3 regions of the Agrobacterium sp. DSM 25558 genome follow, and region 2 is predicted to be linked to each of the others. Evidence: predicted binding sites of a transcription regulator. Region 2 holds the regulator's gene; each other region holds the start of a gene.

Region 1 (4,858 bases), on a different contig from region 2:
TCGGGCATCAAACGCCGATCTTGCCGCCGCCAGCCTTGGTGATGACGACGACCGAAGGGCGAACCGGCATGTCGTCCTTGAAGTCAGGCCAACGGGTCGAGAGATCCTCGTAGTAGGACAGACGGCCGAAGCCGTCCCAGTCGTCCCCGCCGTCTCCCGGATGCTGAACAGCGACGAAGGCCGTCTGCATATCGGGCAGAAGCAGCGGACCGCACATCTCGGCACCGACCGGAACCCGGAAGAACAGCTTTGACGTTCCGCGCGCATCACCCGTCGTGTCGACGGCAAAGAGGCCATCCGTGCGGCCGGTACCAGACGGCGAGTTTCCGTCGGTGGACACCCAGAGGCGACCATCTGCGTCGACGGCACAATTGTCCGGCATGCCGAACCAGCCGTTCTTCGTGGTTTCCGTCGAGAACGTCGCGCCGACATCGGCGACGGAGGGGTCCCCACACTTCAACAGAACTTCCCAAGTGCCCGTTGTCGCGGTGAAGTCGCCATCGGCCTCGGCGATCTCGATGATATGTCCGAAGACATTCTTGGCGCGCGGGTTTGCGGCGTCGATCTCGTCGCCTTTGCGCTTGCTATTGTTGGTCAGCATGACGTAGACGCGGCCGTTGGCGGCATCTGGGCCAACGTCTTCTGGACGGTCCATCTTGGTGGCTTCCAGAAGGTCGCCGGCGCGGCGGGTCTCGATCAGGACGTCGGCCTGGCTCTTGAAGCCATTGGCCTCCGTCAGCGGACCGACGCCATGGGTGAGCGGCAGCCAGGCGATTGTGCCGTCCTCGGCGAACTTCGCGACATAAAGCGTGCCGTCGTCCAGAAGGTTCATGTTGGCCACCCGATCGTCCGGATTGAATTTGCCCGCCGTCACGAACTTGTAGACATAGTCGAACCGTTCGTCGTCGCCGAGATAGAAGACGACGCGGCCATCCTTGGCGACGATCGACTCGGCACCCTCATGCTTGAAGCGGCCGAGGGCGGTGCGCTTCTTCGGCACCGACATCGGGTCCATTACGTCGACCTCGACAATCCAGCCGAAGCGGTTGGCCTCGTTCGGCTCCTTGGACACGTCGAAGCGCTCGTGGAATTTGCCCCAAGCATAGGTGCCCTCCGGCAGGCCCAGACGCTTGTAGTTGGCGGCTTCTGGATGATCGGTCGGCAGTTCGCCAATGAAGTAGCCGTGGATGTTTTCCTCGGCCATGATATAGGTGCCCCAAGGCGTGACGCCGCCGGCGCAGTTATTGATCGTGCCGTAGACCTTGGTGCCGCTGGCGTCGGCCGCGGTCTGCAGGCGGGCATGGCCCGCAGCCGGACCGCAGATGGCCATTTCGGTCGTTGAGGTGATGCGGCGGTTCAGCGCGCCGCCGCGGACCACCTGCCACTTGCCGCCGTCCTTGCGGATCTCGACCACGGTGCCGCCATGTGCGGCCATTTCGATATCGACGCGCGTCCGGTCGGCCGGCGAGATCTCCAGTTCCTTCACCGTCTTGCCCGATTCATTCTTATTGTCTTTCTCCACCACTTTCACGATACCCGGAAACATCAGGTGTTCGTTAGTATATTCGTGGTTGACGACGAGGATGCCGTGCTCCGATGAGCCGTTGAGCGGAACGAAGCCGACATAGTCGTTATTATAGCCGAACTGGCGGGCTTGGCTTTCCGGCGTCTGGTTCTTCGGGTCAAAGGCTGGCGAATCGGCAAAGAGCGGGTCGCCCCAGCGCAGCAGTATATCGGCGTCGTAACCCTCAGCGATGTGATGCTTCTCGTCCACACCGGCCTCGACCTCGGGGAAAGAGAAGGCCGAGCCGGAGGTGGCGCGGGCATTGTCGGCCGTCATCAGCGCGAGTGGGCTGACCGTTGCGGAGATAGCCGACACGGCAAGACAGCCCTTCAAAAGGCCGCGGCGCGAAAAGCGACGCGAGATAATCTCGCCCATGGTCGCATTGTCTGTGTCGTTATGGCCATCGCCATCGGCTTCCTCCAGTTGGGACGTCGGGAACATGCTCTGCGAGAGTTGGGTCATGCCATCAGATCCTCGTGCTGGCCGCATGATCCGGGATGATCATAGGCGTAGGGGGCAGCCTAGAGGATTGCTGGCAGCACCCCTCTCAGCCGGTACAATGTACCCATACGAGTCCAAGATTACACTTTTGCGACAGTCTAAAATCCCAGTAACCATCATTGAGGTGAATGTGCGGAACCGACATCAGTACGGCGTCTCGCATGTCGGGAACCAAGAGATTTGTGCCGCTCGATGATGTCGTTCGCCAAGATTATCTTCGATATATAGAGAGCCGTATGCGCTAAAATGTGCACGTACGGTTCGGGCAGGAGAAGCGCATCTGCGCTTCTCAATCCACTCGCCACATGGCCGGGCTTTGCTACGTGGCCCTTGTCATCGACGTCTTCGCTCATCGCATCATTGGATGGCGGGCGAGCAGGACGGCGCATGCTGGCGTTGTCCTCGATGCCCTTGAGCAGGATCTCCATGATCGGCGTTGCTCATGGCGGTGTCCCTTTGCATCACTCGGACGGGGGCGTCCAAGGCAGATTCAACTGATTTGAGCAGTCCGTCGAGAGCCTCTGCAGGGGTGCGCCAGTCCAGCGTCGTGCGGGGCCTGGTGTCGAGCGCAGGTACGACAGCTCTGAGTTCATTTGCCCCATGCCTGTTCAGGTCCGTACCCTTGGGAAAGCATTGTCGCAGTAAGCCATTGGTGTTTTTCATTGCTCCCGCGCTGCCAGAGGCTCTGAGGTTCGCACAAGTAGATATAGAGGCCAGTGTCGGTCCGAAGCTGTGCGTGCCGAGCCATCTCGGCACCCTGATCCCAAATCAAGGATCGGCGCAGATGCGCCGGTAGTTCCATGATGATATCGGCGATCGCATCACGGACCGCTTCGGCACCATGCCCAGCAAGGGCTGGTCCGTTTTTTAACAGACTTTTCCAACCCGTGGCGTTCCATACGTGGCAGGTGTAGAAGCATCGTGAACCGAGTTGTTCGTTCGACCAGCGTGCCTATCGCTGAACGCCGAGACTCAGAATGAAATCACCCTCCCAATGGCCAGGTACAGCTCTGTCGCCGATCTCCGCAGGAGGGTCGCTGATCATCAATGCATCCCCGAGAAAGGATTTGCCACGGTTGCGAGCACGTTCACGGGGTAAGCGCAGCGACCGTCAGAGCGCAAGCAGGCCAATAATTCTCGCTTCAGAGCGCCGCGGCCCTGGATAAAAAGCGACTGATAGATGGCTTCGTGACTGATTCGCATGGCCGGGTCCTCAGGGATGTCCAGTCTCAGACGCCGCGCAATCTGTTCGGGACTCCAGGCTTTGGACCAGCGTCGAGTTCGCCGATGAACGGCCCGCCGCCCTTTCCATACCACGACAGGACCCTCAAAGGCGATGCCGTCAGGGGTTCCAATGAGGCCGGCGAGCCGGGTCATGAACGTAGTCACGAAGTACCAGGTTGGTTGCAAGCTTTGCGGCTTTCGGCCGTCGTGCTGCCCGATCAGCATGCCACTGCGCGGTAATGGCCCAGTAGTCGAAGTCGCCGCTGCATGTCGCCGAATTGCGCCTGATCTCGCGCAAGATTTTACTGGGCGTTCGACATAGCTTCCATGCGATGGCACGAATGCCACTGCCGCGAGCACATTCCAATGCAATTTCCTCCCGTACGCTGAACGTCAGGCTGCGGTTTTTGACTGGTGTTGCCGAAGGTGAAAGATGTGTGGGAGGCATGCCACATGAACTCCGAAACCATCGGTTCCCAATGGGGGCAGAGACGCCAGCTTTCACGGTGGCATCCTCGCTGGATGTCGACCATCAGGTTGCCCAGACACCGGCCGAGATGTGACTTCATAGGAGCTTAACGGTCAGCGTACCATCACAGTCCTGTTCTTTTCGATCGGTGTCTGGGTCATTCTAACGGAAAGCCACTCAATGGATCACATTATCGTCGGCGTCGATACCCACAAAGCTAACCACATCGCTGTTGCCATCAATGGAAACGGTGCGCGTTTGGACACCATGACGATTCCGGCGTCACGGTGAATAGTGGTCAGACAGCAACCTCTGTAATTTTGATTCCTGTTGTGGGGAGAGAGAGGTCTTCAACAGCCGACCTCGGACATCTTGCAACTCTGCCATCACTTTGTCAGGCTGTACTTTGCGAATAAGAATGAAAAGCGCTGAGCTGTTAAGGGGAATGGTCTCGCCTAGCGACTTGATGAAGTCGTCATCAATACCATAATCGCTCAAAGAGCCTGCTAGTGCGCCAGTCCCAGCTCCAACTACTCCGCCGATTGCTAGCCCTGCCAATGGGTTAAGGAATAACAGTCCGATCAAGCCTCCCCAGATAACGCCAGATAGCATACCTGAGCTCGCTCCGAGCGCCGTGAGATTAAAGCTTTGCTTGATGTCGATTTTCCGCTCGTTGTCACGCGTGACGACAACAGCGTCTTCCAGATCAATCAAGTACTCTTTTCCCAACCCACGAAGCCTTGACAGGACATTTTCGGCCTCTGTCAAATCGTCAAATCCAATTACAACGAGTTCTGCCATGATGTATACTTCCGTTCTGAAATTTTAGCTCTATTCTTTGGCTTGGCGATTGAAGCGTAACTTATTGTCGGCAATAGCATAGACCGGTGTTGCTCCTACGACGCAAGCCCATTCAGAACGACGGTCCAGGCTGCTGCCCGGACACGTCGCTAGGAAAACTCAGGTCCTATTGAGCAGGCGTGTCGAAAGCCGCCACGGTGTCGAAAACGAGCCCGTCCTCGACCGTCTTCAGCTTGGCGTTTACTTCATAGAACTTGTTCTCGTCGAGAAGCTTGGCGGCATCATCGACGCCGGTTATT
Region 2 (4,858 bases):
GCTCGGCTTCGCGTTCTGCGGCCTCTGCCTCAAGGCGACGTTTTTCCTCGCGCTTCTGCGCGTCTCGTTCAGCCTGACGCGCTCTGCGTGCTTCGGCAACAGCAATCTGCTCCGCCTGCTTTGCTTCGAGCGTCGGTGCGGCAGCTTCCTTGGCTTCGCGATAGGCCTTCAACAGAGCGGCCTTGGCTTCCGCGGCAGCGCCGCGACGTTCGGAAACTTCGTTGTTCTTGATATTTCTAGTGTTTCTCAAATCTCTATTCCAGTTGATGCGTCACGCCGACCGGGGGTCAGGATTTTTTGGCGCGTTTCGTTGGGATGATTGCGGGCTTCATGCTGTCGTCCAGTTCTTTCGCAAGCCGCGCTTCGCGCAACCGGATGGTCTTTTCGTCGCGAGCCTGGGCAATGGAGTTGAGTTCATCAACGGCACGGCCGCGCGCAAAAAACTGCGATTGCGTGGCACCGAAGGCGATTTCAGCCTGCTTGCGAGATTTGCTGTGAGCGTCAGACATGGATTTCCCTTCTTACCGCATCGCACTGAAAATCGGAATCGATTTTTTAAAAAGAACGATACGCAGATTTAGTCCCTGAAGCGTATTCGTGCATCTCGACGATGCAATACCTTCAAGCGCTTGGCCGCCGAGCGGCACAAAAAAAGGCCAGGCAACCTGCCTGACCTCGATTGGTCTCATGCTTTCAACAGTGCCAGTACATCCGTGGTCAATGGAAAGCAGATTCCGTATTATACAGCCTGCAGGTTGCAAGCAGACATTTTGCCCGACTTGTTGTCGCGCTCAAGGTCGTAGCTCAACTTCTGGCCTTCAACGATTTCGCGCATACCTGCACGCTCTACAGCGGAGATGTGTACGAATGCGTCTGTGCCGCCGTTGTCAGGCTGAATGAAGCCGAAGCCCTTGGTGGAGTTAAACCATTTTACTGTGCCTGTGGTCATAATGAACCCTTTCAAAGCATATGTTATAGATCGCAGGACAGAAGCCCTACGTGCGAGTACAGCGATTTTTTTGAAAGGAAGGGTTAGTTCAAAGCGCGGTGCTAATCGCGCGGTAACCAAAGCTCAGCAAGCAAAAGATCGATGAGCCATTGATAGACGGTTATCGCCCTATAGTCAAACCTATAATTCCGAAATTTTCAATTTAGGGTTTGACGGGCTTTTCATATCGATCCCAAAAGCCCGACCCGAAAGGGCTTTGTGGTACTTTCACGGGACAAGATAACGCAAGACACCGCCCCTTTCGGAGCGGTGTTATATTTAGATTAGCATGACGTATCTCGGTTTTCTGGTGGGAGCAAACCAATGCTCCCTGCCCCATATCAGGCTTCCATGGAATAACCCGCGCCGCGTACGGTACGGATGACATCCTGCATGTTGGAGAAGTTGAGCGCCTTGCGCAGGCGGCCGACATGGACGTCTACAGTGCGTTCATCCACATAGATATCGTGACCCCATACGCCATCAAGCAGTTGGGAGCGCGAGAAAACTCGACCGGGAGACACCATCAGGAATTCCAGCAGACGGAATTCGGTTGGTCCGAGCCGCACTTCACGGGTCTTGCGGTGAACGCGGTGGGTTTCGCGATCCAGCTCGATGTCACCGCATTTCAGAACCGAAGACAGAACCTCCGGGCGGGCGCGGCGCAACATGGCCTTGACGCGCGCCATCAGTTCCGGCGTGGAGAAGGGCTTGACCACGTAGTCGTCGGCACCGGTGGCCAGACCGCGCACCCGCTCGCTTTCCTCACCGCGTGCCGTCAACATGATGATCGGAAGCCGTTCGGTTTCAGGACGCATTCTCAGACGGCGGCAAAGCTCGATGCCGGAAACGCCCGGCAGCATCCAATCCAGGATCAAAAGATCCGGTGTGCGTTCCTGCAAGCGGATTTCCGCCTCGTCACCACGCGGTATAGTATCCACGTCGTAACCTTCGGATTCCAGATTGTATCGAAGAAGAACGCTCAACGCCTCTTCATCTTCGACAACTGCGATTTTCGGCACCATGGCTAGGGACTCCGCCAGTCTTATAAGGAATTCACTCGGTGACTGCGCCGAGCGTGTTGGAACTATCGTCCTTTGGACGTTCGCCTTCCGGCTGGCTGCCGGTGGCCATGTAGTAGATGGTTTCGGCGATGTTGGTGGCGTGGTCACCGATGCGCTCGATGTTCTTGGCGCAGAAGAGAAGATGCGTGCAGGTGGTGATGTTGCGCGGGTCTTCCATCATATAGGTCAACAGTTCGCGAAACAGCGATGTGTACATCGCGTCGATTTCTTCGTCGCGTTCACGGATGGCCTGGGCCTTTTCTACGGAGCGGGTCGAGTAAACGTCGAGGACTTCCTTGAGCTGGACCAGAGCCAGCTCCGAGAGATGCTCGATGCCACGCGCCAGCTTGCGCGGAACGCCGGTGCCGGAAACGGCCAGAACACGCTTGGCGGTGTTCTTGCCAAGATCGCCCACGCGTTCGAGATCGGCTGCGATGCGCAGCGTCCCGATGACTTCACGCAAGTCTGCGGCCATTGGCTGGCGCTTTGCGATGGTGACAATCGCCTTGTCGCCGATTTCGCGTTCGGCATGGTCCAGAATGGTGTCGTCCGAGATCACCTTCTGCGCCAGGGCGGAGTCCGAATTGACGAGCGCACGCACGGCGTCGGCGCACATCTGTTCGGCAAGGCCACCCATTTCGGCGATCCGGCGGGTGAGGAACTTCAGCTCGTCATCATAGGCGGACATGATGTGGGAATGTGTCGGCATGGTCGAATTCTCCAGTTTCGTGACGCCGCCCCGCAAGCCTGACCAGGCTCAAGCGGGTTGGCGTGGATGTCTCATCACACAACAGACAATGGGATCAGCCGAAGCGACCCATGATGTAGTCCTGCGTGCGCTGATCATCCGGGTTGGTGAACATCTTGTCGGTATCGTTCTCTTCGACCAGATGGCCGAGGTGGAACATGGCGGTACGCTGAGACACGCGGGCCGCCTGCTGCATGGAGTGGGTGACGATGACGATGGTATAGTTTGCGCGCAGTTCGTGGATCAGCTCCTCGACCTTGGCAGTCGCAATCGGGTCCAGCGCCGAGCAAGGCTCATCCATGAGGATGACTTCAGGCGAAACGGCAATGGCGCGGGCGATGCAAAGACGCTGCTGCTGACCGCCGGACAGACCGGTACCGGATTCGTGCAGCCGATCCTTCGCTTCGTTCCAAAGGCCGGCCTTCTGCAGGCTGGCTTCTACGATCTGGTCCATATCCGCCTTGTTGCGGGCGAGACCGTGGATGCGCGGACCATAGGCGATGTTTTCATAGATCGTCTTCGGGAACGGGTTCGGCTTCTGGAACACCATGCCGACGCGGGCCCGCAGTTCCACCACATCGATGATCGGATCGTAAATATCTTCTTCATCGAGCGTGATCTTGCCAGCGACCCGGCAGCCATCGATCGTGTCGTTCATGCGGTTCAAGGTGCGCAGGAACGTCGACTTGCCGCAACCGGACGGACCGATCAGAGCTGTAACGGTGTTTTCGCGAACGTTGAGGTTCACATCGTAAAGGGCACGTTTCTCACTGTAATAGACGGAAACGTCCTTGCCGATCATCTTATACGAAACTTCATTCATTTTCTTGTCCAGCGCCTTTTCAACTGCTGCTTCCGACAACATGTTCATAGCCTTAGCTCCCTCTACCAGCGCCGTTCAAAGCGGCGACGCAACAGAATTGCGCCAACATTCATGACGATGAGGAACATGAGCAGGATGATGATAGCGCCAGATGTTCTTTCGACAAAGGCACGTTCTGCTTCGTTCGCCCACATGTAAATCTGCACCGGCAGGGCCGTAGACGGGTCCATGGGTGTTGTCGGATAATTCGCGACGAAGGCGACCATGCCGATGAGCAGCAGGGGAGCGGTTTCGCCAAGGGCATGCGCCAGGCCGATGATGGTACCGGTGAGAATACCGGGCATGGCAAGCGGCAGGACATGGTGGAAAATCGTCTGCATTTTCGATGCGCCAAGGCCAAGAGCCGCAGCACGGATGGATGGTGGCACGGCTTTCAACGCCGCGCGGGTGGCGATGATGATGGTCGGCAGCGTCATCAATGTCAGCACCAGACCGCCGACCAGCGAGGCCGAGCGCGGGAAACCCAGGAAGTTGATGAAGACAGACAGACCGAGCAGACCATAAACGATCGAAGGAACGGCAGCGAGGTTGTTGATATTGACCTCGATGAGATCCGTCAGACGGTTCTTCGGCGCGAACTCTTCCAGATAGATGGATGCGGCGACACCGATGGGCAGCGACAGCACCAGCACGATCATCATCATATAGAAGGAGCCGATCAGTGCGACGCCCACACCCGATGCTTCCGGACGGCTGGATGCGCCGTTGAAGAAAATGCCGGTGTTGAACTGCTTCGCAAGCTGCCCAGCATCGGTCAGTTGCTTGACCCAGCCGAGTTGCTGATCCGAAATGCGGCGGTTGGCTTCGTTGACGGAGAGATCGATCTGGCCCTTGACGGCGCTATCGAGATCGCCCGACGCCAGAAGGGAAACCGTGCGCGTGGTGCCGATGATGCTCGGATCCTTGACCACGACGTCGCGCAGCTGAGCACGGATGCTATCCGAGATCAGGGCATTGACGGAGCGCAGGGCCGTGCGGTCATCCAGCGACACGCCGAGTGCCTTTGCAACCGCATTGCGAGCGATGACCGGATAGTTGGCCGTCGCCAGCTTTGCCGGGTTCTGGGCGCGGACATTGTCAGGATCGATGATCTGTTCGGAGAACTCGACCGGAACCGTGATCATGGTCTGCTGGAACGCCGTATAGCCCTTGCCGACAACCGACCAAAGCAGAAG
Region 3 (4,858 bases), on a different contig from region 2:
CACGGACAATTCGCTTTACGACGGCTCATGGGCAGAATGGGGATCCAAGCCGGATACTGCCATTGCCACCGGACCCGCCGAGCCGGTCCCAACTCCTATCCAAGGGCCAATCAAGGCCAATGTCACCCAGCTGGAAATGACGTCCGCGCCCAAGGTCAGCCTTGCGGTGCCGGTCAATATCCAGACCGCGATCATGCGCACCACTGACATTCCGCTGCATTTCTATCGCTACCTTTACTGGCGCGTTGGAAAGCGCTGGCATTGGCAAACCCGCATGCGCATGAACGATGCCGAACTGACAGCACTTCTGCGTGACCCACGAAGCTGCGTGACTGTTCTCTATATGAATGGATCGCCTGCCGGCTTTTTCGAACTGTTCAAGACCAGCGAAGAGGTCACGGATCTCTCCTATTTCGGCCTGATGGAAGAGGCGATCGGTGCAGGCGTGGGGAAATGGTTCCTGCTGCAGGCCCTTTACCAGGCATGGCAGGACAATCCGCAACGGGTCACGGTCTCCACCAATACGCTGGACCATCCCCGCGCGCTTCAGCTCTACCAAATGATGGGCTTTTCGCCTGTCAGCACCTACGAGACGTGGGTCGAGCCTTTGACGGACAGTGAATTTCTGGAAATATCCAGACGGGGCTGAGCGCTCACCGCGCACTCCCCTCGTAAACAATTGCTTTGCCCATCGGGCAAAGCTTCACGGGCTGCTTAGATCAAGATAGCTACGCTCTCTTAAAGCTCTTGCCCCAAATTCACAGCCGTCGGAATTTCTTTCGCCGGCTCGCTTTCTTTCTCCGCACCGCCAGCCGCAAGATGAGCAGCGATGAGTTCGCCGTGGAACTTGGCCATTTCGTAGCAATAGGTGATTTCGCGCTTCTCGGCTGACCAGTAGACATCCGGTCGTCCACATGTGCGGGCCGTCAATTTGACCTCACCTTTGAGATCATAGGCGCTAAAGCTGCGCGCGATGAGGTCCAGTACCTTCGATTCTTTTACGATGGTCGCGTAAATATCCAGAAACGGATCGCGGGCCGGCTCATAGCTGGTGACAAACTTTGTGGTCCCCGCCTTGGCCGCATGCGGCTTCAGAGTTTCGTTCCAATAGGCAACGGTTTGCGGATAGGCCGTCTCGCAAGCCTTCCACTCAGCCTTGGGCAGTCCCATCATATCGGCCAGATCACCATAACCACCGGCGTCCTTGCCCACCATCAGGCAGGCCATCTGGCTGTCACGCGTCTTGTTGGGAACAAGTGCCGAATAAATCGGCGTATTATGGTCCGGCAGAGCCGGTGCGGAGCGCGCGAGATACCAGCTATCCGTGGCATTGACGATGGCCGTATCCAGCCACTCCTCATTCGCCTCCAGCATCATCGTTGCCGCCAGCTGATCGGCCGTATCTTTTCCCGCTCCCGTTTCCGATAGGGAAAAATCGGAAATCAGCATCCGTGAGGCCTCATGGTAGAGGCTAAAAATCGCGTTACCGATGACGAAATTCACCGTCTGCTGCAACTGTTCGTCGGATAAATCATCGAGCGCAGGCGCTGTTTGCGCGTGGGCGGCAGGTATCGTGAGAGAAAAAACGGTGACCAGGGTAGCGGTCATCAACCTGCGCAGCATTTACGTCAACTTTCCAAAATGAGGACGTTTGATTGATCGCTAAACTGAACGGCACAAGCAATGGGGTAGTTGCCTGCTGGCGCAAGAAACGGGTGGATACACGAATGTTTGAAAGGCATAGCGACAAACAAGCAACGCAAAGGAGCCGCTATGACCAAGATTGTATTTACCGCCATGGACGCCGCCGAGGCAGAAGCCTTTCGCAATGGTAATCCAGATGCCAACGGCCAGAAACCGGAGCACTCGATCGCAGCAGGAACCTACCCCTGCCGTGTGTGCCTCGGTCAGATAGAGGACGGCGAAGCCATGCTCCTCTTGGCCTACCGTCCATTTCCTGACCTGCAACCATTTGCCGAAACCGGTCCGATTTTTATTCATGCCGAGGCTTGCAGCCATTACGAAGCGCAGGAAATTCTCCCGCCCATGCTCGAGAGCCCGGACTACATCGTCCGCGGCTACGGTTTCAATGACCGCATCGTTTACGGCACGGGTGCGGTAACGCCGACCGACCGGATATCGACATATGCGCAAGAGCTTCTTGCCAGAGACGACATCGCCTATGTGCATGTACGCTCCGCCCGCAACAATTGCTATCAATGCCGGATCGACCGTAGCTGAATTTTGAATTGCGCGTAATTTTACCGAAAATCATAAACGGCTTTCAAATCTTCCGTGCAATTCTGGCACAGGGAAACAATTGGGGAGCGCTATATGACCGGTAATCTGAACATGCAAAACCGCGGCGCAGGCCGCAGCCAGACACGTATCTACGGTACAGTTCAGTATTTCAATCAGTCGGTGACAGGCCGCGTGGTCGATCTTTCGGCCACCGGCATGGCGCTGGAGCTGGACGGATCTTTCGCCGCCGCCAAAGGAAGCCGGGTGAAGGTGCAGAGTGACGACCTCGGCTTCATAGAAGGCACGGTGCAGTGGCAGCACATGAACCGGCTCGGTCTGCAACTAAAACTTTCGACAAACACGTTGGCGCAGCTTTCCTCCTACTTCCGCTTTTTCCACGAGGACGTGAAACCGACACTGGCACGATGAAATGATTTTTTACCAGATGGTTTAAAATTCAGGGACAAGTCATAACCCTGTTATTTTGATGATGGACTCCTCGATAATTCGCTTTAGGCTGCGGTCTTTTCGTACAGCCTGAATTCATTCGAGGTGTTTCCATGTCTTCGCTTATCGGCCTTCATCCCATCACGCGCCGCTCCTTGCTGGGCGGCATCGCGGCCTCCTCCGCGCTCGTCATGCTACACCCGTTTGCAGCCCGTGCGCAGGGCAACCAGGCGCATCTGCGCATCATGGAAACGACGGATATTCACGTCCACGTTTTCCCGTATGATTATTACGCCGACAAGCCGAACGACACGCTGGGCCTGGCGCGCACCGCCTCCATCATCGACAGCATCCGCGCTGAGGCCGGAAATTCGATGCTGGTCGACAATGGCGATTTCCTTCAGGGCAACCCGCTGGGCGATTACATCGCTTACGAGCGCGGCATGAAAGCCGGTGACAAACACCCTGTTATCAACGCCATGAACGTGCTGGGTTACGATTGCGGCACGCTTGGAAACCACGAGTTCAATTACGGGCTCGATTTCATGTTCAACACGCTGGGCGGTGCCAGCTTCCCTTATGTCTGCGCTAACCTGACAAATGGCCAGCTCGCTTCCGACCCCAAACAAGACGACCTCTTCTTCAAGCCCTATGTCATCCTCGAAAAACAGATCAAGGACGGCTCCGGTGCGACCAGCCCGGTCAAGGTCGGCATCATCGGCTTCGTGCCGCCGCAGATCATGATGTGGGACGCCAAGAACCTCGAAGGCAAGGCACAGACGCGCGATATCGTCGATGCCGCCAAAGCCTGGGTCCCGGTCATGAAGGAACAGGGTGCCGATATCATCATCGCTTTGTCCCACTCCGGTATCGAAGGCAAAGGCCAGAGCGACCGCATGGAAAATGCCTCGCTCTATCTCGCTGGCGTCAAAGACATCGATGCCGTCTTTACCGGTCACCAGCATCTCGTCTTCCCCGGCCCCAAGACCTGGGATGGCATCGAAGGTGCCGATCCAGTCAAAGGCACGTTGATGGGCAAGCCTGCCGTCATGGCCGGCTTCTGGGGCTCGCATATGGGCCTTATCGATCTGCTGCTGGAAAAAGACGGCAAAAACTGGAAGATCGTGGACTTCACCACCGAAGCGCGCCCGATCTACCATCGCGATGATAACCGCAAGATCGTTGCCGACGTGAAGGACAAGCCGGAGATCATCGCAGCCGTCAAGACGGATCACGAAGCAACGCTGGCCTATGTCCGCCGCCCCGTGGGCAAGACGTCCGCGCCGCTCTATTCCTATTTCGCACTGGTCGCGGATGATCCATCCGTTCAGATCGTGTCCAACGCCCAGACCTGGTACATCAAGGACATGCTGAAGGAGGGCCAATACAAGGACCTGCCGGTGCTCTCAGCGGCGGCTCCCTTTAAGTCCGGTGGACGCGGCGGTGCGGATTATTACACCGATGTCCCTGCCGGTGACATCGCCATCAAGAACGTTGCCGACCTCTACCTCTACCCCAACACCGTTCAGGCCGTGCTGATCACTGGTGCGCAGGTCAAAGACTGGCTGGAAATGTCGGCGGGCATGTTCAAGACGGTGGAAGCAGGTGCCAAGGACGCACCGCTCCTGAACAACGACTTCCCGTCCTACAACTACGATGTCATTGACGGCGTGACCTATCAGATCGATGTGTCGAAGCCGCCGAAGTTCGACAAGGATGGCAAGTCGATCAACCCTGGCAGTAACCGCATCGTCGGCCTGCAATTCGAAGGCAAGCCGATCGACCGCGAACAGAAATTCGTCGTGGCGACGAACAATTACCGCGCCAGCGGCGGTGGCAAGTTCCCCGGTATCGCCTCGGACAAGATCATCTTCGTTGCACCTGACACCAACCGCGATGTCATCGTGCGCTACATCATCAGCCAGGGCACCATCAATCCAGCCGCAGACGACAACTGGTCCTTTGCACCCGTTGCCAACACGACCGCAATTTTCGAAACCGGTCCAAAGGCCCGTCAATACGCCAAGGACGTCAAGGGCGCGAAGATCGAGGAAGCCGGGGATGGCGCTGAGGGATTTGCAAAGTTCCGCCTGATTCTTTGATGGCTGGATAATTTGGAGGCGCGCTTTACCAGGCGCGCCTTACGCTCTCGCAGATTTTACCGTGTCCA

The links. The regulator PhoB, encoded in region 2, activates phosphate uptake and scavenging genes when phosphate is short. The targets are predictions, from matches to a motif close to TGTCATNNANCTGTCAT.
Region 1: the regulator PhoB is predicted to act here: its motif matches at 2,145-2,161, upstream of DSM25558_RS15375 (PhoX family protein).
Region 3: the regulator PhoB is predicted to act here: its motif matches at 2,708-2,724, upstream of DSM25558_RS24295 (bifunctional 2',3'-cyclic-nucleotide 2'-phosphodiesterase/3'-nucleotidase).

What each region holds. Positions count from the first base shown of each region.
Region 1 covers NZ_FMUD01000017.1:36,416-41,273, forward strand. Annotated here, with positions in the region: gene DSM25558_RS15375 (PhoX family protein) at 8-2,026, opposite strand; partial or broken gene DSM25558_RS15380 (IS3 family transposase) at 2,363-2,548, shown strand; partial or broken gene DSM25558_RS15385 (IS30 family transposase) at 2,546-3,812, opposite strand; gene DSM25558_RS15390 (DUF1269 domain-containing protein) at 4,041-4,559, opposite strand; gene DSM25558_RS15395 (YfdX family protein) at 4,726-4,858, opposite strand, start outside.
Region 2 covers NZ_FMUD01000014.1:63,063-67,920, forward strand. Annotated here, with positions in the region: gene DSM25558_RS13585 (DUF6481 family protein) at 1-250, opposite strand, end outside; gene DSM25558_RS13590 (hypothetical protein) at 288-509, opposite strand; gene DSM25558_RS13595 (cold-shock protein) at 740-949, opposite strand; gene phoB (phosphate regulon transcriptional regulator PhoB) at 1,330-2,013, opposite strand; gene phoU (phosphate signaling complex protein PhoU) at 2,045-2,761, opposite strand; gene pstB (phosphate ABC transporter ATP-binding protein PstB) at 2,856-3,671, opposite strand; gene pstA (phosphate ABC transporter permease PstA) at 3,686-4,858, opposite strand, start outside.
Region 3 covers NZ_FMUD01000042.1:15,470-20,327, forward strand. Annotated here, with positions in the region: gene sseA (3-mercaptopyruvate sulfurtransferase) at 1-649, shown strand, start outside; gene DSM25558_RS24280 (DUF4344 domain-containing metallopeptidase) at 739-1,623, opposite strand; gene DSM25558_RS24285 (DUF1203 domain-containing protein) at 1,774-2,241, shown strand; gene DSM25558_RS24290 (PilZ domain-containing protein) at 2,335-2,670, shown strand; gene DSM25558_RS24295 (bifunctional 2',3'-cyclic-nucleotide 2'-phosphodiesterase/3'-nucleotidase) at 2,802-4,790, shown strand.